Regions from separate parts of the Streptomyces sp. NPDC014861 genome, predicted to be linked through region 1. Evidence: riboswitches for the same ligand, from Rfam matches in the RefSeq annotation. Region 1 holds a riboswitch; each other region holds the start of a gene.
The links. Region 1 has a riboswitch for cyclic di-AMP ahead of ACF1BN_RS28990 (M23 family metallopeptidase). Riboswitches for the same ligand answer to the same signal wherever they lie in the genome.

Region 1 (4,186 bases):
GAGGAGATGGAGCGCGCCCAGGCCCAGCTGGAGCGCGAGTGGCTCGACCGGCTCGGCACGGTCGCCGGCCGCGCCGACGAACTGTGCCGCTTCGCGGTGCTGTTCGGCGACCCGCAGCTCGCGCTGACCGCCGTCGACCGCGTCCTCGGCATCACGGCCGACGAGGTGCGCGAGGTGGCCGCGGCCAGGCTCCGGCCCGACAACCGCGCGGTTCTCGTCTACGAGCCCAGCGAGCACGAGGCGAACGAGGCCGCCGACAGCGACGAGGAAGAGGGAGCGGACCAGTGACGGACACCGCCGAGCCCCTGACCAGCATGGATTTCCACCCGCAGCCGCAGGCCGGCGAGGCCAGGCCGTGGGCCTTCCCCGCCCCCGAGCGCGGCGCGCTCGACAACGGTCTCACCGTGCTCCGCTGCCACCGCCCCGGCCAGCAGGTCGTCGCCGTCGAGATCTTCGTCGACGCGCCGCTGGACGCCGAGCCGGAGGGCCTGGACGGGGTCGCCACCATCATGGCCCGCGCCCTCTCCGAGGGGACCGCCGAGCGCGGCGCCGAGGAGTTCGCGGCCGAACTGGAGCGCTGCGGCGCCACCCTGGACGCGCACGCGGACCACCCCGGCGTCCGGGTCTCCCTGGAGGTCCCGGTCTCCCGGCTCCCGAAGGCCCTCGGGCTCGTCGCCGAGGCGCTGACCGCCCCGGCCTTCGACCCGGACGAGGTCAAGCGCCTCGTGGCCAACCGGCTCGACGAGATCCCGCACGAGGCGGCCAATCCCGGCCGCCGCGCGGCCAAGCAGCTCTACAAGGAGCTCTTCCCGGCCACCACGCGGATGTCCCGGCCGCGCCAGGGCACCAAGGAGACGGTGGAGGCCATCGACGCCGCCGCCGTCCGCGCCTTCTACGACGGGCACGTGCGGCCCGCCGCCGCCACCGCGGTCGTCGTCGGCGACCTGACCGGCGTGGACCTGGACAAGGTCCTCGCCGAGACGCTCGGCGGCTGGACCGGCAAGCCGGCCGCGCCGCGCCCGATGCCGGCGATCACCGCCGACGACACCGGACGGGTCGTCATCGTCGACCGCCCCGGGGCGGTCCAGACCCAGCTGCTCATCGGCCGGATCGGACCGGACCGCCACGACGCCGTCTGGGCCGCGCAGGTCCTCGGCGTGTACTGCCTCGGCGGCACCCTGACGTCGCGTCTGGACGCGGTGCTGCGCGAGGAGAAGGGGTACACGTACGGCGTGCGCGCCTTCGGGCAGGTGCTCCGCTCGGACGGCGAGGGCCACGGCGCCTCGATGCTGGCCATCAGCGGCTCGGTCGACACCCCCAACACCGGCCCGGCCCTCGACGACCTGTGGAAGGTGCTCCGCACGCTCGCCGAGGGCGGTCTGACCGACGCCGAGCGGGACGTCGCCGTGCAGAACCTCGTGGGCGTGGCGCCGCTCAAGTACGAGACGGCCGCCTCGGTCGCGGCGACCCTCTCCGACCAGGTCGAGCAGCACCTGCCGGACGACTACCAGGCCCGGCTGTACGCCCGGCTCGCCGAAACGGGCACGGTCGAGGCCACGGCCGCGGTCGTCAGCGCCTTCCCGGTGGACCGCCTGGTGACGGTTCTGGTGGGCGACGCCGCCGAGATCGAGGAGTCCGTGCGGGCCCTCGGCATCGGTGAGGTGTCCGTGGTGAGCTGACGCCTCGTCGTCACGGCGGAGGTCTCCGATGCGATGAAGCGTCGGAGACCTCCGCTTTGTCCTGTATGGCGTCAACCGTGATCGTTTGGCCTGTGGCATGTCTTACAAATCAGCGAGACCGTTTGGTGATTGACATCCGCCGGGCCTAGCGTCGTCCCGGCTGTCCGACCGACGCACGCGCCGCACCCGCGGCACCGGGCAGCCATCGCCGAGTCCCCGTCAGGCGCGAGCCTGGGGAGCCGGGGACCCACACAGTCCCTGGGGTGAATCGGACGCCTTCGCCACGCGGAGGGGCCCGTAGGAGACCTTCCTGCTCCGAACCCGTCAGCTAACCCGGTAGGCGAGAAGGAAGGAAAGGAACCGTCTTGGCGTTCACCCGTGCCACCGGGAAGCATCGTGGTGCGAGCCGACTGGCTCGCCGCAGCGCCGGCATCGCCGGCGTGGCCGCCCTCGCCACCACCGGTGTCGTCGGCACCCTCGCCTCTCCGGCGCTCGCCGCCGACACGGACGACCGTTCCGCCGAGGACACCGGCCTCACCCGGGTGATCGCCGACGAGTCCATCGCCGACCAGCTCAGCGCCCAGGCCGCCGCCCAGGAGCTGGAGGTGGCCGAGGCCGACGCCCGCGCCAAGGCGCGCGCCGAGGCGAAGCGCCAGGCCGAGGCCCGCGCCCAGGAGATCCGCGAGGCCAAGGAGCGCGCCGCCCGTGAGGCCGAGCGCCGCCGGCTCGCCTCCTTCAACCTCCCGGTCGCCGGCTCGTACGTCTCCACCGGCTACAAGACCGGCGGCTCCCTCTGGTCCTCCGGCAGCCACTCCGGCGTCGACTTCCACGCCGCCTACGGCAGCTCGGTCGTCTCCGTCGGCTCCGGCACCGTCGTCGAGGCCGGCTGGGGTGGCGCGTACGGCAACAACATCGTGATCCGGATGAACGACGGCACCTACACCCAGTACGGCCACCTGGCGTCCATCGGTGTCTACGTCGGCCAGTCCGTCGAGCCCGGCCAGCAGATAGGCGTCTCGGGCTCGACCGGCAACTCGACCGGCCCGCACCTCCACTTCGAGGCCCGTGCCACCGCCGACTACGGCTCCGACCTCAACCCCGTCTCGTACCTCCGCGCCCGCGGCGTCAGCCTCTGACCCGTCACCCCGCGTCGAATCGGCCCCGGCTCCCACGAGCCGGGGCCTTTTCGTATCTCCTCGCCCGATACGACCGCTGCCGAGGAGCTCGAATTCCGAGGGGGCATCGGAATTTCCGGCGCGCTGCAATAGAGTCGCGTGAGAAGCGCAGCTCGAATTCGGTGCGCGCGGAGCGAAAGCGGAGGTCGGACATGCGGGTTCCCGCGCAATCGGTATGCACGGCGATCCGGGACGACATCGTCTCGGGGGTCTTCGGGCGCGGCAGCCGGCTCACCGAGGAGCAGCTCGCCCGCCGCTACGGCGTCTCCCGCGTCCCGGTCCGCGAGGCGCTGCGCACCCTGGAGTCCGAGGGCTTCGTGGTGAGCCGCCGGCACGCGGGCGCCCAGGTCGCCGAGCCCACCGAGCAGGAGGCCGCCGACCTGCTCGACGTACGGGCGCTGCTCGAACCGCTCGGCGCCGCACGGGCCGCCCAGCGGCGTACCGACGCCCACCTCAAGGTGCTGCGCGGTCTGGTCAGGCTGGGGCAGGAGCGGGCCCGCCGGGGGCAGGGCGAGGATCTGCGGGCGCTCGGCGGCTGGTTCCACGAGACGCTCGCGCAGGCGTCGGGGAGCCCGGCGCTCGCCGCCCTGCTCACCCAGCTGCGCCACAAGATCGCCTGGATGTACGTGGTGGACCAGCCGGACCGCCCCGTGGACGCCTGGGCCGAACACGGGGCGATCGTCGACGCCGTCGCGCGCGGGGACGCCGAGCGGGCCCGCGCGCTGACCGCCCTGCACGCCGAGCACACGCTCCCGCTGCACCGGCTGAAAAGGCCCGAGCGGGGCCGCGTGAGGGTTTCGCAACATGCCGTCAACACGGCGAGCGTCCGGAATTAACACGGGCGCCGTATACAAAGAATAGCGATTCTGTGGCGCTTTTCGTGCTGCCCGAAAACTGAATCGCCTCGACCTGGAATGCCGGGATTCCTCGCTCCCGGAAATGCCGGACGGCCGTGTCCGCCCGGGAATTCCGGGGACACGGCCGTCCGGGAGAAGAAGGATCGACCCGCTGGGTCAGACCGTCTCGGGAAGCTCCTCGAGACCCTCGGCGACGAGCTTGGCGAGGCGCTCCAGCGCGGCCTCGGCACCCTCGGCGTCCGAAGCGAGCACGATCTCCTCGCCGCCCTGCGCGCCCAGGCCGAGCACCGCGAGCATGGAGGCGGCGTTCACCGGGTTGCCGTCGGCCTTGGCGATGGTCACCGGGACACCGGAGGCCGTGGCGGCACGGACGAAGATGGAGGCGGGGCGGGCGTGCAGGCCCTCGGCCCAGCCGACGTTGACGCGGCGCTCAGCCATGGTGTTGCCCTTCAGGTCTTCTCAGCGGTTGTCTAGA
Region 2 (4,186 bases), on a different contig from region 1:
TTGAGGCGGGAGTGGGCGCCGACCTTGGTGGCGACGACGATGTCGGAGCGGTTGCCCCGGGCGGCGAGCCAGCGGCCGATGATCGTCTCGGACTCACCGCCCTCGTTGCCCTCGACCCACTCCGAATAGACATCGGCGGTATCCACGAAGTTGCCGCCGGCGGCCGCGTAGGCGTCGAGGACGGCGAAGGACCGCTCCTCGTCGGCGCTCCAGCCGAAGACGTTGCCCCCGAGGGCGAGCGGGAAGACATGCAGGTCGGAGGTGCCCAGCGGGCGCAGAGGTGACGTCATGCAGCGATCAACTCCGTGCACCGCCGGGCGTATTCCGATCGGGGAGCCTGAACCCCGACCGGAAGACGGACTCAGACCGACAGGCCCTTGGACCGCAGCCACTCGGCCGGGTCGATGCCCGAGCCGTCCGGGGTGTGGACCTCCAGGTGGAGGTGGGGTCCGGTGACGTTGCCGGTGGCGCCGACGCGGCCGATGGTCTCGCCGGTGGTGACGGTCTGGCCGGCGGCGACGGTCATGGAGGAGAGGTGGCAGTACCAGATCTCGGTGCCGTCCTCCAGCTGGAGGACGATCCGGTAGCCGTACGAGCCGGACCAGCCGGCCGAGGTGATGGTGCCGCCGTGCACCGCCTTGAGCGGGGTGCCGGTGGGAGCGGCGAAGTCGAGGCCCGTGTGGTAGCCGGAGGACCACATCGAACCGGACTGCATGTAGGTGGAGGTCAGCGTGTACGAGGAGAGCGGCATCGAGTAGCTGGCGGCCAGCTTGGCGAGCCGCTCGGCCTCCGCCTTCTCCGCGGCGATCCGCTCGGCCTCGGCCTTCTCCTTCGCGATCCGCTCCGCCTCCGCCTCGGCCTCCGCCTTGGCCTTCGCGGCGGCCTCGGCCTTCGCGGCGGCGTCCGCCTTGGCCTTGGCGTCCGCCGCGGCCTTCTCCGCGGCGGCCTTCTCGGCGGCCAGCTTCTCGGCGTCGGCGGCGGCCTGCTGCTGCTGTTCGGCCTGCTGGAGGATGCGGGCGCGCAGGGCCTCGCCCGCGTCGGCGGCGGAGGCGGTGCGCTCCGCGGCCTCGGTGCCGGCGGCGGTGTCGGCCGGGGCGGTGTACGTGATCGAGGTGAGCGGCTTCGCGGCCGCGCCGCCCGCGGCGACCGCCACGGTGTCCTCGATCGGGGCGGGGGCGGGCTCGTCCTCGCCGCCGGACAGCAGGGCGCCGACGCCGGGCAGGTCGTGGGCGTCCGGCAGGCCGAGGTCGGGGAGGTCCGGCAGGGAGATCGCGACCGGGGGCTTCTCCTGCGCGGTGGCGAGGCCGCCCGCGCCGACGGCGGCGATGACGCCGACGCCGAGGACGGTGGAGGAGCGGGCGAAGTTGGAGCGCTGCTTCACGACCCGGTGCCGGCCGCCGCTGCGGCTCTCGGCGCGCAGGGAGCCCTCGGTCGGGTTCCACTCCCCGGGTGCGGGGGTGAAGGAGGCTGGGTCGTACGCGCCCGGCGCGGAGCCGGCCGGGTCGTCCGCTCCGACGGCACCCGGGCCGCCGAAGGGCTCGAAGGGGGCTCCGGGTACGGGGGTGTTGGACGCCACGGAGGCGCGCTCCTTTCCTTCCTTCTCGCCTACCGGGTTAGCTGACGGGTTCGGAGCAGGAAGGTCTCCTACGGGCGTTTTCGCACAGGGGGCGTGCGAGGGGCCCGATTCACCCCAAGGGATGGTTCCCCGGTTCCCTTTCGGGATTCGGCGTGTGCGCACGGAGCCGTCTCTTGCGACGGCTGGGACGACCGCGCTGCGTTATCGAACGTTAATAGACACGGTGGTCCGATTCCAAGCCGCTGCTCTTGATCATTCATTGAATTGGCAGGGATTCGCCCGAGTTGACCCCCGTTCAGTGAGGCCCGGCCAAACCTGCGAGATCTGACGTTATGTCAATTGTTATCTCTGTGGCACCTCGCGAGCACGGACGGTGACAGCGCCCCTCCGTCAGCGCGCGGGACCGGGCGGGACCACCGGCATCGTCCGCCGCCGCTCGGGCGCCCCCGCCGCCGGACGGCTCACCGCCAGCAGCGCCATGTCGTCCGTCGACCCGCCGCCGGTGTGCCGCCGCACGTCGTCCACGAGCGCGTCCAGCAGTTCCTCGGGCCCGGGGAAGACCGCACCCCGGAGCCGGGCCGCCGGATCGTAGAAGACGCCGTACGCGTCCCGCGCCTCCGACAGCCCGTCCGTGTGGAAGAGCAGCGTCGCGCCCGGCGGATACGGCCGCTCGTCGGCCCGGTCGGCCCAGACCGCCAACTCCCCCATTCCCAGGGGCAGCGCCGCCTCGGCCGGCTCGACCGCCTCCAGGCGCCCGTCCCCGTACAGCAGCAGCGGCGGCGGATGGCCGCGGTTCACGAGGCGCACGCTCCCTCCCTCGCGCGGGATCTCCGCGAGCACCGCCGTCGTGAACCCCTCGAAGGCGTCGAGGCCTTCACGCCGGCTCCCCTCCCGCGTCAGCGCCCGTTCGAGCCGCTGCGCCACCCCTTCGAGCGTCGCCTCCTGCTCGGCCGCCTCCCGGAAGGCGCCGATGACGACGGCCACCGCCTCCACCGCGTCCATCCCCTTGCCCCGCACGTCCCCGACCACGAGCCGCACCCCGTGCGGGGTGTCCTGCACGGCGAACAGGTCGCCGCCGATGAACGCGTCCGCCTGCGCCGCCTCGTAGCGTGCCGCGCACTGGAGCCCCGCCATCCGTTCCGCCGGCATGGGCAGCACCGCCCGCTGCGCCGCCTCCGCGATCACCCGCGCCGACGCCAGCCGCTCCCCGCTGCGCCGCACGACCAGATTGATCAGCAGCGCCAGCGCGGAGACCGTCACCACGGTGAGGGTCTCGGTGAGCGAGGGCACGTCGGAGAGCGTGTCGTTGTACGCGTGCAGCCCGACCGAGGCCAGGACGGCCGCGATCCCGGTCAGCAGGGTCGTGAGCCGGGAGAAGAACGGGGCGGCGACCAGCGGGGCGGCGGAGAAGAGCGGCGCCGCCGTGTACGCCGCCGGGGTGGCCACGTCGAAGAACACCCCGCCGACGATGATCAGCGGCGGCAGCGCCCGCAGGAACCTCCGGGTGGCCCCGAAGGGCGCGGCCGGGGGCTGCGGCCCGCCGCCGTACGGCGTCCGGGGAGCGGCGGGCCGGACGGGGCGGCGGGGCTCCCCGCCCCGCCGCCCGCGGCCCGCCGCTCCCCGAGGGTGTGTCACCGCGTACTCCTGCCCGGTCGCCGGCCCGCCGCCGGGCCCGGCGCCGCGCACCCTCCCAGGGTCCCCGCGCCGCGCCCGGGCGGCGACCGGCGGAGGGCCGACCGGGCGTACGGCTCCGGGCGCCGCCCGTCCGCGTACCCGGCCGTCCTCCCGCACCGGTGCACGGCCCCCCGCCCCGGCCCCGTACCCGGCCGCCCTCCTCTCCCCGACCCGCGGCGGCCCCCGCCGGTCGCCACCGGCCCCCACCGGTCGCCGCCCGGGTCCGCGCGGCGGAGTGCGAGCCACGGCGGTGCCGTGGCTCGCGGGCGTCTCCGGGTTCCGGCGGTCAGAGGTTCCGCTCGGCCCAGAGGATCAGGGCATCGCGCACCAGGACCGCGGTGCCCTCGCCGTGCCGGTCGTAGTTCTTGGTGAACCTGGGGTCGTCCACGTACATCCGGCCGAGCCCGATCAGGTACTCCTTCGTCGGCCGCGTGGTGCCGGAGAGCCAGTCGTACTGCCTCCGGGCCAGCGCCTGCACCTCGTCGCTGCCGGGCGCGAGCCCGGCGGCGGCCGCCGCGCCGAAGTCGCGGGCGATGGCCGCCTGCGTCTCCATGAACTCCTTCTTCTCCGCCTCGCCGAGCGACCGCCACCAGCGGTCCCCCCGCTCGTACGCGTCGCGGCCCCACCGTTCGGTGACCTCCGCCTCGTACCGCGTGTGGTCGAAGCCGTCGAAGACTTCCTCGGCCATGAGCTGTTCTCCTCTCTCGGTCTTGTGGAGAGTGGTCCGCACGGCCTCGATCTGCCGCCCGATGCGCTCGCGCTCCTGCTGGAGGAGGGCCAGATGCGTGCGCAGGGCGGCCGAGGTGTCCCGCTGGCCTTCGAGGACCTCGGCGATCGCGGGCAGCGAGAGCCCGAGCTCGCGCAGCAGCAGGATCCGCTGCAGGCGCACGAGCGCCGCCTGGTCGTAGTACCGGTAACCGTTCGCGCCGATCCGGC
Region 3 (4,186 bases), on a different contig from region 1:
TTCTGCTCCGCGCTGAGTGCCACCGGCCCCAACCGCACCTTCCTGTGGAGCGGGCGGATCGACGCTTCCAGCAAGGACGGCGGGGACGAGTCGGGGCTCACGTGGGAGACGTACGCGGAGGCCCTCCAGCGGGCCGGCGTGAGCTGGCGGGTCTACCAGAACGCCCAGGACAACTACGGCGACAACGGTCTGGCGTACTTCAAGAGGTTCACCGACGCCCGCCCCGGGGACCCACTGCACGACCGGGGCATGGCCTCGGTCCCGAAGGTCACCGGCTCGACCCCGGACGACATCGCCGCGGCCATCCGCGCCGACGTCGTCGCCGGCACGCTGCCGCAGGTCTCGTGGGTGGTGGCGAACGAGGCGTTCTCCGAGCACCCGTACGCGCCCCCGGGCGACGGCGCCCATTTCGTCGACCTCGTCCACCGCGCCCTGGCGGCGGACCCCGAGGTCTTCGACTCGACGGTGCTGTTCCTCAACTACGACGAGAACGACGGCTTCTTCGACCACGTGCCGCCGCCGGTGGCGCCGCCCGGGACCCCCGGCGAGTACCTGGACGGCGTGCCGATCGGCCTCGGCTTCCGCGTCCCGATGCTGGTGATGTCGCCCTGGACACGGGGCGGCTGGGTCAGTTCCGAGGTCTTCGACCACACCTCGGTGCTGCGCTTCCTGGAGACCTGGACCGCCGCCCTCGGCACCCCCGCGGTCTGCCCGAACATCAGCGCGTGGCGGCGGAAGGTGACCGGCGACCTGACCGGGGTCTTCGACTTCGCCCACCCGGTGTACGGGGTCCCGGCCGGCCTCCCGTCGACGGCGAAGGTCATCGGCATGGACACCTGCGGCCCGCTGCCGAACCCCGTCCCGCAGAACAACGCGCTGCCCGCCCAGGAACCCGGCACCCGCCCGGCCCGCGCGCTCCCCTACCAGCCCAACGGCAACCTGGACCGCTTCGAGTTCGGCCCCGCGGGCAAGATCCTCGCCTGGTTCTCCATGACCAACCAGGGCCCGGAGGCCCGCCGCGCCGCCCACTTCTCGATCCACCCGCACCAGCACCGGGCCACCGCCGCCTGGCAGTACACGGTGGACCCGGGCGCCACCTCCACCGATCACTTCAACATCGGGCTCGGCTCGGGCTCGGGGAAGTACGACATCTCGATGATGGGCCCCAACCGCTTCCTGCGCCGCTTCATCGGTGACGCCTCCAAGGCCGGCAAGGCGATCGAGGTGGCGGCCCGCTTCGCGGTCGAACCGGGCACCGGGAAGACCGCGCTCTGGTTCCGGCTGAACAACACCTCCGGCGGCCCGGTCACGTTCACCATCCGCGCGAACGCCTACCGCACGGACGGCCCGTGGACCTACACCGTCCCCGCCGGGTCCTCGCGCGAGGACTTCTTCAACGCGGTCGCGTACGCGGACGGCTGGTACGACTTCACCGTCCTGGCCGACATCGACGGCACCTGGTCGCGCCGGTACACCGGCCACATCGAGACCGGCGCGCCCAGCGTCACCGGCTGACGGTCCTGCGCGCGCTCACCGCCCGGCGAGGGCCGCGCGCCGGATCGTGGCGTCGACGAGCGCGACCGCGTCCTCCGCGGTGCGGCCCGGAGCGCGGTTCCAGGGGCCGATGAGCCCGTACCACCCCTGGGAGCGCAGTTCGGTCATGATCCAGGCGCCGGCCTCGTTCATGGTGGACGCGCTGCCGTGGCCCAGCCGGTGGGCGGCGAGCATGGCGCCGCACAGGCACCGGGCCCCGCGTGCGTCGCGCAGCTTGTACGGGGTGTTCTGCCAGCCCCATTCGGTCAGGACCCGGCGCGTGTACGCCAGGTGGACGGAGGGGCGCACGTCGCGGCGGCCGATCCGCCGCCAGGCGTGCAGCCGGTCCGGGAGCGCGGCCCCGATCCGGCCGGGCAGCGGATGCTCGGCCGGCGGGGGCGGCGGCAGCGCGCCGAGCGCGTCGGCGACGAGGCGGTCGACGGGGACCGAGAGGAGCCCCCGCCACGCCTCGGGGTCCGGCTCCGGCGGGACTGGGGGCGGCGCGAGCAGACGCTCCCAGGCGGCGCTCTCGCGCAGCCTGGCCGCCTCACGGTCTAGGGCGTCGAGGGCGTCGAGGGCGTCGAGCGCGAGGAGCTCGGGGTCGAGGGCGTCCGGGGCGAGAGCGTCCGAAGCGCGGGCGTCCAGGGCGCGGGCGTTGGGGGCGAACGGCCGCGCGGAGGGCGGAGAGGCGTACGGCGCGTCGGTGCTTGGCGAGACGGGAAGAGACATTCCTCCATCATTGGGAGCGAATGTCTGGTTTGCGACTTATGCACGACGTCTCGCGTGTCGCCCGTCACCGCCACCCGAGGGCATTACGCCGCACTGTTCCGCGAAGGTAATAAGGCGCCCTATTCGGGCATTGCGCACCCAGTGACGCGACTCACTTTCCGAGCGTCGGAACCGGGCCCGCGCCCCCACGAGCCGCACGGAGCAAGGGATTCCGAACCGCCGCCCTGCGCGTTCGATCTTGAATTCCACTCCGTCGATCTTTACCTTTCCTTTTCTCGCGCATTCGCGTCTTGTTCCCCGCCGCATTTCTCGCTTACGGTCACCTCCATTCGAGCGGATCGCCGAATCCTGCCACCGCCCGAAAGACCTCCCATTTCACCCGACGGCAGGAGCGGGGGACCCACCACACCGCCGGTCCGGACAGCCGGAGCGGCTCGGGGTGAAGCCGCGTGCGCGCGGCCGGACACCTCCCGTCCGAACCCGACAGCTCACCTCGCAGGCGCCGGAGAGGAAACCGTCATGGCCGCTCACGGCAAGCACCGCCGCCCCCGACGCCGTCCCGTCTCCCGAGGTCTCGCGTTCGCGGGCACCGGCGGAGTCGCTCTGGCCCTGCCCCTGGTCGTGCCCGCCACGGCCGGCGCCGAGCCCGTCGCGCAGTCGGCCGTCCCGGCCGCCTCCGTCGCCGCCCCGGCCGTACGGGCCGCCACGCCCGCGCAGGCTCCCGCCGCGCCCGCCGCCACCCGCGCGTACACCGTCGTGAAGGGCGACTCGCTTTCCCTGATCGCCCACCGAAAGGGAATTCAGGGCGGCTGGAAGTCGCTTTACCAGGCCAACAGGACGGCGGTGGGTGACAATCCGTCACTCATTCACCCGGGCCTCGAACTGACGATTCGTCGGCATTCCGCGGAGGCCGCCCCGGCCCCGGAGAAGACGGCCCGCAAGGGCACCGCAGGGACCACCTCGAAGTCCGACGCCAAGCCCGCCTCCGCCGGTTCGGCCGAACGGGCGAGCCGTTCCTCCGCCCGCGCGGCGGCACCGGCCGTCCAGACCGAGGCGACCAAGGCCCAGCCTGCCGCCGCCGAGGCCGCGCCCGCCGCCGCCACCCGGTACGCAGACAACCTCGACGGCTGGATCCGCGAGTCGCTGGACGTCATGGCCGGCTACGGCATCCCCGGCTCGTACGACGGCATCCTCCGCAACGTCATGCGCGAGTCCTCCGGCAACCCCCGCGCCGTCAACCTCTGGGACTCCAACGCCGCCAAGGGCACCCCCTCCAAGGGCCTGCTCCAGGTCATCGACCCGACCTTCGCGGCGTACCACGTGCCGGGCACCTCGCTCGACCCGTACGACCCGGTCGCCAACATCACCGCCGCCTGCAACTACGCGGCCGACCGCTACGGGTCCATCGACAACGTCAACGGCCCCTACTGATCCACCCCGCCGCCCACCGTCCCGAAGCGACCGGTGAACCAGGCGGTCGCCAGCGCCGCCACCTCCTCCAGGGCCCCTGGCTCCTCGAAGAGGTGGCCGGCGCCCGGCACGACCTCGATCCGGCTCTCGCAGCGCAGCAGCGCCTCGGCCCGCCGGTTGAGATCCAGGACCGGTTCGTCGGCCCCGCCGACGATCAGCAGCGTCGGCGCCCGGACGGCGGCGAGGCGCTCCTCCGCGAGGTCGGGCCGGCCGCCCCGGGACACCACGGCGGCCGCCGCGTCCCCCGGTTCGGCCGCCGCCCACAGCGCCGCCGCGGCGCCCGTGCTCGCACCGAAGTAGCCGCGGGGCAGGGCCTCCGTATCGGGCCGCCCGGCCGTCCACGCGGCGGCGCGGGCCAGTCGCCCGGCGAGGAGCGGGGTGTCGAAGACCCGCGCCCTGTCGGCCGCCTCGGCCTCGGTGAGCAGGTCGAAGAGGAGCGTTCCGAGCCCGGACC
Region 4 (4,186 bases), on a different contig from region 1:
GGAGCTCTCGCCGCGCAGCCGCCGCCCGATCCACGGCACCAGGTACTCGCGCGCCCAGTGGATGTCGTCCCGGCGGACCTCCAGCGGGCCCCGGACGGGCAGCGGGGGCCACGCCTGGTCGGGGTCGGCCGGGACCGGCAGGCCGAGGACCTGCGCGGCGCGCAGCGCGACCCTGGTGTGTCCCTCGGGCGAGAGGTGCAGCCGGTCGTCGTCCCAGGCGCGCCGGTCCTGGACGGAGCGGAGCGACCACAGGTCGAGGACCGGGCAGTCGTAGCGGTCGGCGATGGCGCGGACGTGGGCCGTGTACGTGGCGATCTTGCCGCGCAGGTGCTTGAGGACGGGCACGTCCCGGGTGTCGAAGCCGGTGGTGACCATCACGGTGCCGACGGCGGAGGTGAGGTCCCGGACGGCCCGCTCGAAGCGTTCGGCGACGTCGTCGGGGTCGGTGCCGGGGCGGATGATGTCGTTGCCGCCCGCGCAGAAGGTCACGAGGTCGGGGGCGAGCTCCTTCGCCCGGGGGACCTGCTCGGCCACGATCTGGTCGAGGAGGCGTCCGCGGACGGCCAGGTTGGCGTAGCGGAAGTCCTCGGGGTCCGGCAGCTGGTCGGCGAGGAGCACCGCGAAGCGGTCGGCCCAGCCGACGTAGGTGCCGGCGGGTCCGGGGTCGCCGACGCCCTCCGTGAAGCTGTCACCGATCGCCGCGTACGACCCGAATGACCCGAACGCGTTCTTGTCTGTTTCTCTCGAATCGTCTGCCACGGCAGCACATCCTTCCGTTTCGGATGTGACCTACGCGACCGTAAGGAGGGGTTGACGGCGGGTGATATATGCCACCGATAAAGAATTTGCCAAGCCGGAATAGGGCGAAGGCCCGGCACCGAGGGGTGCCGGGCCTTCGTGCGGCCGTGGAGCCGGACGGGTCAGATCGACACGCCGTGCTGGCGCAGGTAGGCCAGCGGGTCGATGTCCGCGCCGTAGCTGGGCGAGGTGCGGATCTCGAAGTGCAGGTGCGGGCCGGTGGAGTTGCCGGTGGAGCCGGAGAGGCCGATCTGCTGGCCGCCGGTCACCGACTGGCCGGAGGAGACGGAGAGGGAGGAGAGGTGGGCGTACTGCGAGTAGTTGCCGTCGGCGTGCTGGATGACGACCTCGTTGCCGTAGGCCCCGCTCCAGCCGGCGGAGACGACCGTGCCGGCGCCGACGGCGCGGACGGTGGTGCCGGAGGAGGCGATGAAGTCGGCGCCGGTGTGGTAGCCGGAGGACCACATGGAGCCGGAGGCGCGGTACGGGGTGGAGACGCCGCCGGCGACCGGGGCGACCCAGCCGGAGGAGGCGGCCGGGGCGGCGGCGGCCGGGGCCGCGGCGCGCTCGGCGGAGCGCGAGGCGCGGGTCTGCTCGCCGGCGGCGGCCTTCGGGGCGGCCTTGCGCTCGGCCTTCGGAGCGGCCTCGGCGGCCTTCGGGGCGGCCTTGGCGGCGGGCTTCGGGGCGGCGGCCTTCGCGGTGTTCTTGGCGCCGAGGGTGAGCTTCATGCCCGGGAGGATGAGCGAGGGGTCCTCGCCGACGACCTGGCGGTTGTCGGAGTAGAGCTTCTGCCAGCCGCCGGCGACGTTCTGCTCGGCGGCGATCTTGGACAGGTAGTCGCCGGCGACGACGGAGTACGCCTTCGGCGCGGCGGCCTTGGCGGCGGGGGCGGCCTGGACGTGGGCGGCGGCGCTCACGACGCCGGCGGAGACGGCGGCCGGGGCGGCCTGCTCGGCGGCGTGGGCTCCGGTGGCGCCGATGAGCGGCAGGGCGACGACGGCGCCGCCGGTGCCGGCGGCCACGAGGCCACGGGTCAGGAAGGTGGACTTCTGGCGGCGGTGCTTACCGTTCACGGGCATGGCGAATTCCTCTCCGGCGCCTGCGAGGTGAGCTGTCGGGTTCGGACTGGAGATGTCCGGCCGCGTGTGTCACGCGACTTCACCCCGAGCCGTCCTGCGTCGCGGGACCGGCGTACTTCCTTGGGTCCCCCGCTCCTGCCACGCGATGGAAGGGGTCGAATTCCGGACGGTGGCAGGATTCGGCGGTCCGACCGGATTGACGGCGACGCTAGACGAGCGGGGTCGGCGCGAACAAGCCGCCGTATTCGACAGGCATTCCGGGGCGATCTTCGGGCCCGGAATTCCGGTCACCCTCCGTCGATGACGGTCCCTCGAATCCCTTTTCAGGGCGGGTGATTGGAGCGGGGCGTCGGCCACGATCCGTCACCTTTATGACGCTGCTCACGCGCGGAATTCCATCTCACCCTCAACCAGGGCGCGTTACCCCAAGGCATTTCAATACGGACAGATCGCCCATTACCGACCAGGGGGGTGCGCCGCGACCCGCGCCCCGGGATGATTGCGGGGGGAACCGATCTCGTCCGGTCCCGTGAACACCTCACCCCCAGGAGCATCCGTGACGCAGCAGTTGCCGCAGGTCCAGCCCCTCGAACCCGGCGAGCCCGAGCTCGTGGAGGTCCGCAACTTCCGGGACGTGGGCGGCCTGCCGACGACGGACGGGCGCGCGGTCCGCCCCGGCACCCTCTTCCGCAGCGGCCACCTCGCCGACGCCACCGAGTCCGACGCGGCCTTCCTCGACGGCCTCGGCCTGCACACGATCTTCGACTTCCGCAACGCGGCCGACGCGAAGGTGGAGGGGCCGGACGTCGAGCTGCCGGGCGTACGGAACGTGAACATACCGCTGAGCGACCCGGCCGACGGCAAGGAGTTCTGGCGGATGGTGCGCGAGGGCGACCTCGACACGCTGCGGGGCCTGCTGGGCGACGGCAAGGCGGCGGAGCGGATGACGGTCTCGTACCGCCGGATGATCGTGGAGCGGACCGTCGAGCACAGCCGGGTCCTGCACGCCCTCGCCGAGGACTCCGTCCCGGCCCTGATGCACTGCGCGGCCGGCAAGGACCGCGCCGGGCTCTCGATCGCCATCACCCTGCTCGCGCTGGGCGTGGAGCGCGAGGCGATCGAGGCCGACTACGTGAAGTCCGACGCCCCGCACCGCCGCTACAAGGTGCGCCGCAGCTCCACCGCCCGGGACGCGATGGCGCCCGAGGTGATGGAGCTGCTGAGCCCGCTCTTCGACGCGCGGGTGGAGTACCTCCGGGCCGCGTTCGAGACGATCGACGCGACCTGGGGCTCGGTGGACGCCTATCTCGCGGACGGCCTCAAGCTGGCGCCCGAGACCCGCGAGCGGCTGCGGGAGCGGTTCCTCACGGAGGCGTGAGGAGGCCGCCGTCCCGGGATCCGGCTACTGGTTCTGCCCGCCGAGCATGAAGAGCAGGTAGAGGAAGCCGGCGAAGAGGTGACCGGCGATCAGGTACGCGAAGAGGCGGAGCACCAGCCCCTTGGGGAACTTGCCCTCACCGCGCTCCTCGCCGGTGACCGGGGCGGAATTCACTGACTTGTCGGACATGTCGGTCAACCCTTCAGAACTCAGCGGGGATGCGGGGCGCCGCCGCCCAGACACAGCTCGGCGGCGGGGCTCTGCAACAGCGTATGGACGAACAGCACCTCGGCACCGGCGCGGCCGGCCGCGCCGATCCGGTGCGGGGTGAGCGAGTCGAAGTGGGCGCTGTCCCCGGGATCGAGCAGGTGCACGGTCTCGCCGAGCGCGAGCCGCACCCGCCCCTCGAGGACGTGCAGCCACTCCTCGCCCGGGTGGACGCGCACGATGTCGGCCCGGGTGGCGTAGGGCACGTGGACGCGCAGGCACTGCATGGCCCGGCCCGCGCCACCGGCCTGCCGGTAGACCCAGCCGTCGGCCTCGACGGGCTCGGAGCGCCCGGCCCGGATCACCGGGTCGCGCTCGGGCGGGGTCTCCCCCAGCAGCTCGGCGACCGTCGTACCGTAGATACGGGCGAGGGCCAGCAGCATCGGCAGCGAGGGCTGCCGGTTCCCGGTCTCCAGGCGCGAGAGGTGCGCCGGGGAGAGTCCGGCCCGCTGGGCGGCCGCCTCCAGGGTGAGCCCCCTGCGCCGGCGCAGGGCCCGCAGCTGCGGGGCGACGTCCGGCAGGATGTCGGGGGTGGCGGTTTCCGGGGCGGGGCCCCGGGGGACGTGGTCCATGAGTCCATTCCGCCAGGTTCGTGCCTCTGAGGCAAATTTCTTGCCCCAGAGGCAAAAACCGGCGGAGGTGACCGTCAGCGCTGGGCGACCGC

Region 2: linked by a shared signal. The riboswitch ahead of ACF1BN_RS31295 (M23 family metallopeptidase) and the one ahead of ACF1BN_RS28990 (M23 family metallopeptidase) in region 1 are both predicted to bind cyclic di-AMP.
Region 3: linked by a shared signal. The riboswitch ahead of ACF1BN_RS12845 (transglycosylase SLT domain-containing protein) and the one ahead of ACF1BN_RS28990 (M23 family metallopeptidase) in region 1 are both predicted to bind cyclic di-AMP.
Region 4: linked by a shared signal. The riboswitch ahead of ACF1BN_RS01080 (peptidoglycan DD-metalloendopeptidase family protein) and the one ahead of ACF1BN_RS28990 (M23 family metallopeptidase) in region 1 are both predicted to bind cyclic di-AMP.

The regions. Positions count from the first base shown of each region.
Region 1 is NZ_JBIBWV010000020.1:18,502-22,687, reverse strand. Features, by position in the region: gene ACF1BN_RS29000 (M16 family metallopeptidase) at 1-288, shown strand, start outside; gene ACF1BN_RS28995 (M16 family metallopeptidase) at 285-1,679, shown strand; cyclic di-AMP (ydaO/yuaA leader) riboswitch at 1,876-2,036, shown strand; gene ACF1BN_RS28990 (M23 family metallopeptidase) at 2,045-2,815, shown strand; gene ACF1BN_RS28985 (GntR family transcriptional regulator) at 3,007-3,690, shown strand; gene ACF1BN_RS28980 (HPr family phosphocarrier protein) at 3,868-4,149, opposite strand.
Region 2 is NZ_JBIBWV010000024.1:21,676-25,861, forward strand. Features, by position in the region: gene ACF1BN_RS31290 (aldo/keto reductase) at 1-290, opposite strand, end outside; gene ACF1BN_RS31295 (M23 family metallopeptidase) at 362-1,576, opposite strand; cyclic di-AMP (ydaO/yuaA leader) riboswitch at 1,588-1,739, opposite strand; gene ACF1BN_RS31300 (PP2C family protein-serine/threonine phosphatase) at 1,967-3,211, opposite strand; gene ACF1BN_RS31305 (MerR family transcriptional regulator) at 3,537-4,186, opposite strand, start outside.
Region 3 is NZ_JBIBWV010000005.1:179,218-183,403, reverse strand. Features, by position in the region: gene ACF1BN_RS12855 (phosphocholine-specific phospholipase C) at 1-1,515, shown strand, start outside; gene ACF1BN_RS12850 (hypothetical protein) at 1,531-2,262, opposite strand; cyclic di-AMP (ydaO/yuaA leader) riboswitch at 2,592-2,777, shown strand; gene ACF1BN_RS12845 (transglycosylase SLT domain-containing protein) at 2,782-3,693, shown strand; gene ACF1BN_RS12840 (phosphoribosyltransferase family protein) at 3,687-4,186, opposite strand, start outside.
Region 4 is NZ_JBIBWV010000001.1:273,093-277,278, forward strand. Features, by position in the region: gene ACF1BN_RS01075 (SGNH/GDSL hydrolase family protein) at 1-759, opposite strand, end outside; gene ACF1BN_RS01080 (peptidoglycan DD-metalloendopeptidase family protein) at 921-1,877, opposite strand; cyclic di-AMP (ydaO/yuaA leader) riboswitch at 1,882-2,072, opposite strand; gene ACF1BN_RS01085 (tyrosine-protein phosphatase) at 2,434-3,255, shown strand; gene ACF1BN_RS01090 (DUF6126 family protein) at 3,280-3,444, opposite strand; gene ACF1BN_RS01095 (helix-turn-helix domain-containing protein) at 3,465-4,094, opposite strand; gene ACF1BN_RS01100 (aspartate aminotransferase family protein) at 4,169-4,186, opposite strand, start outside.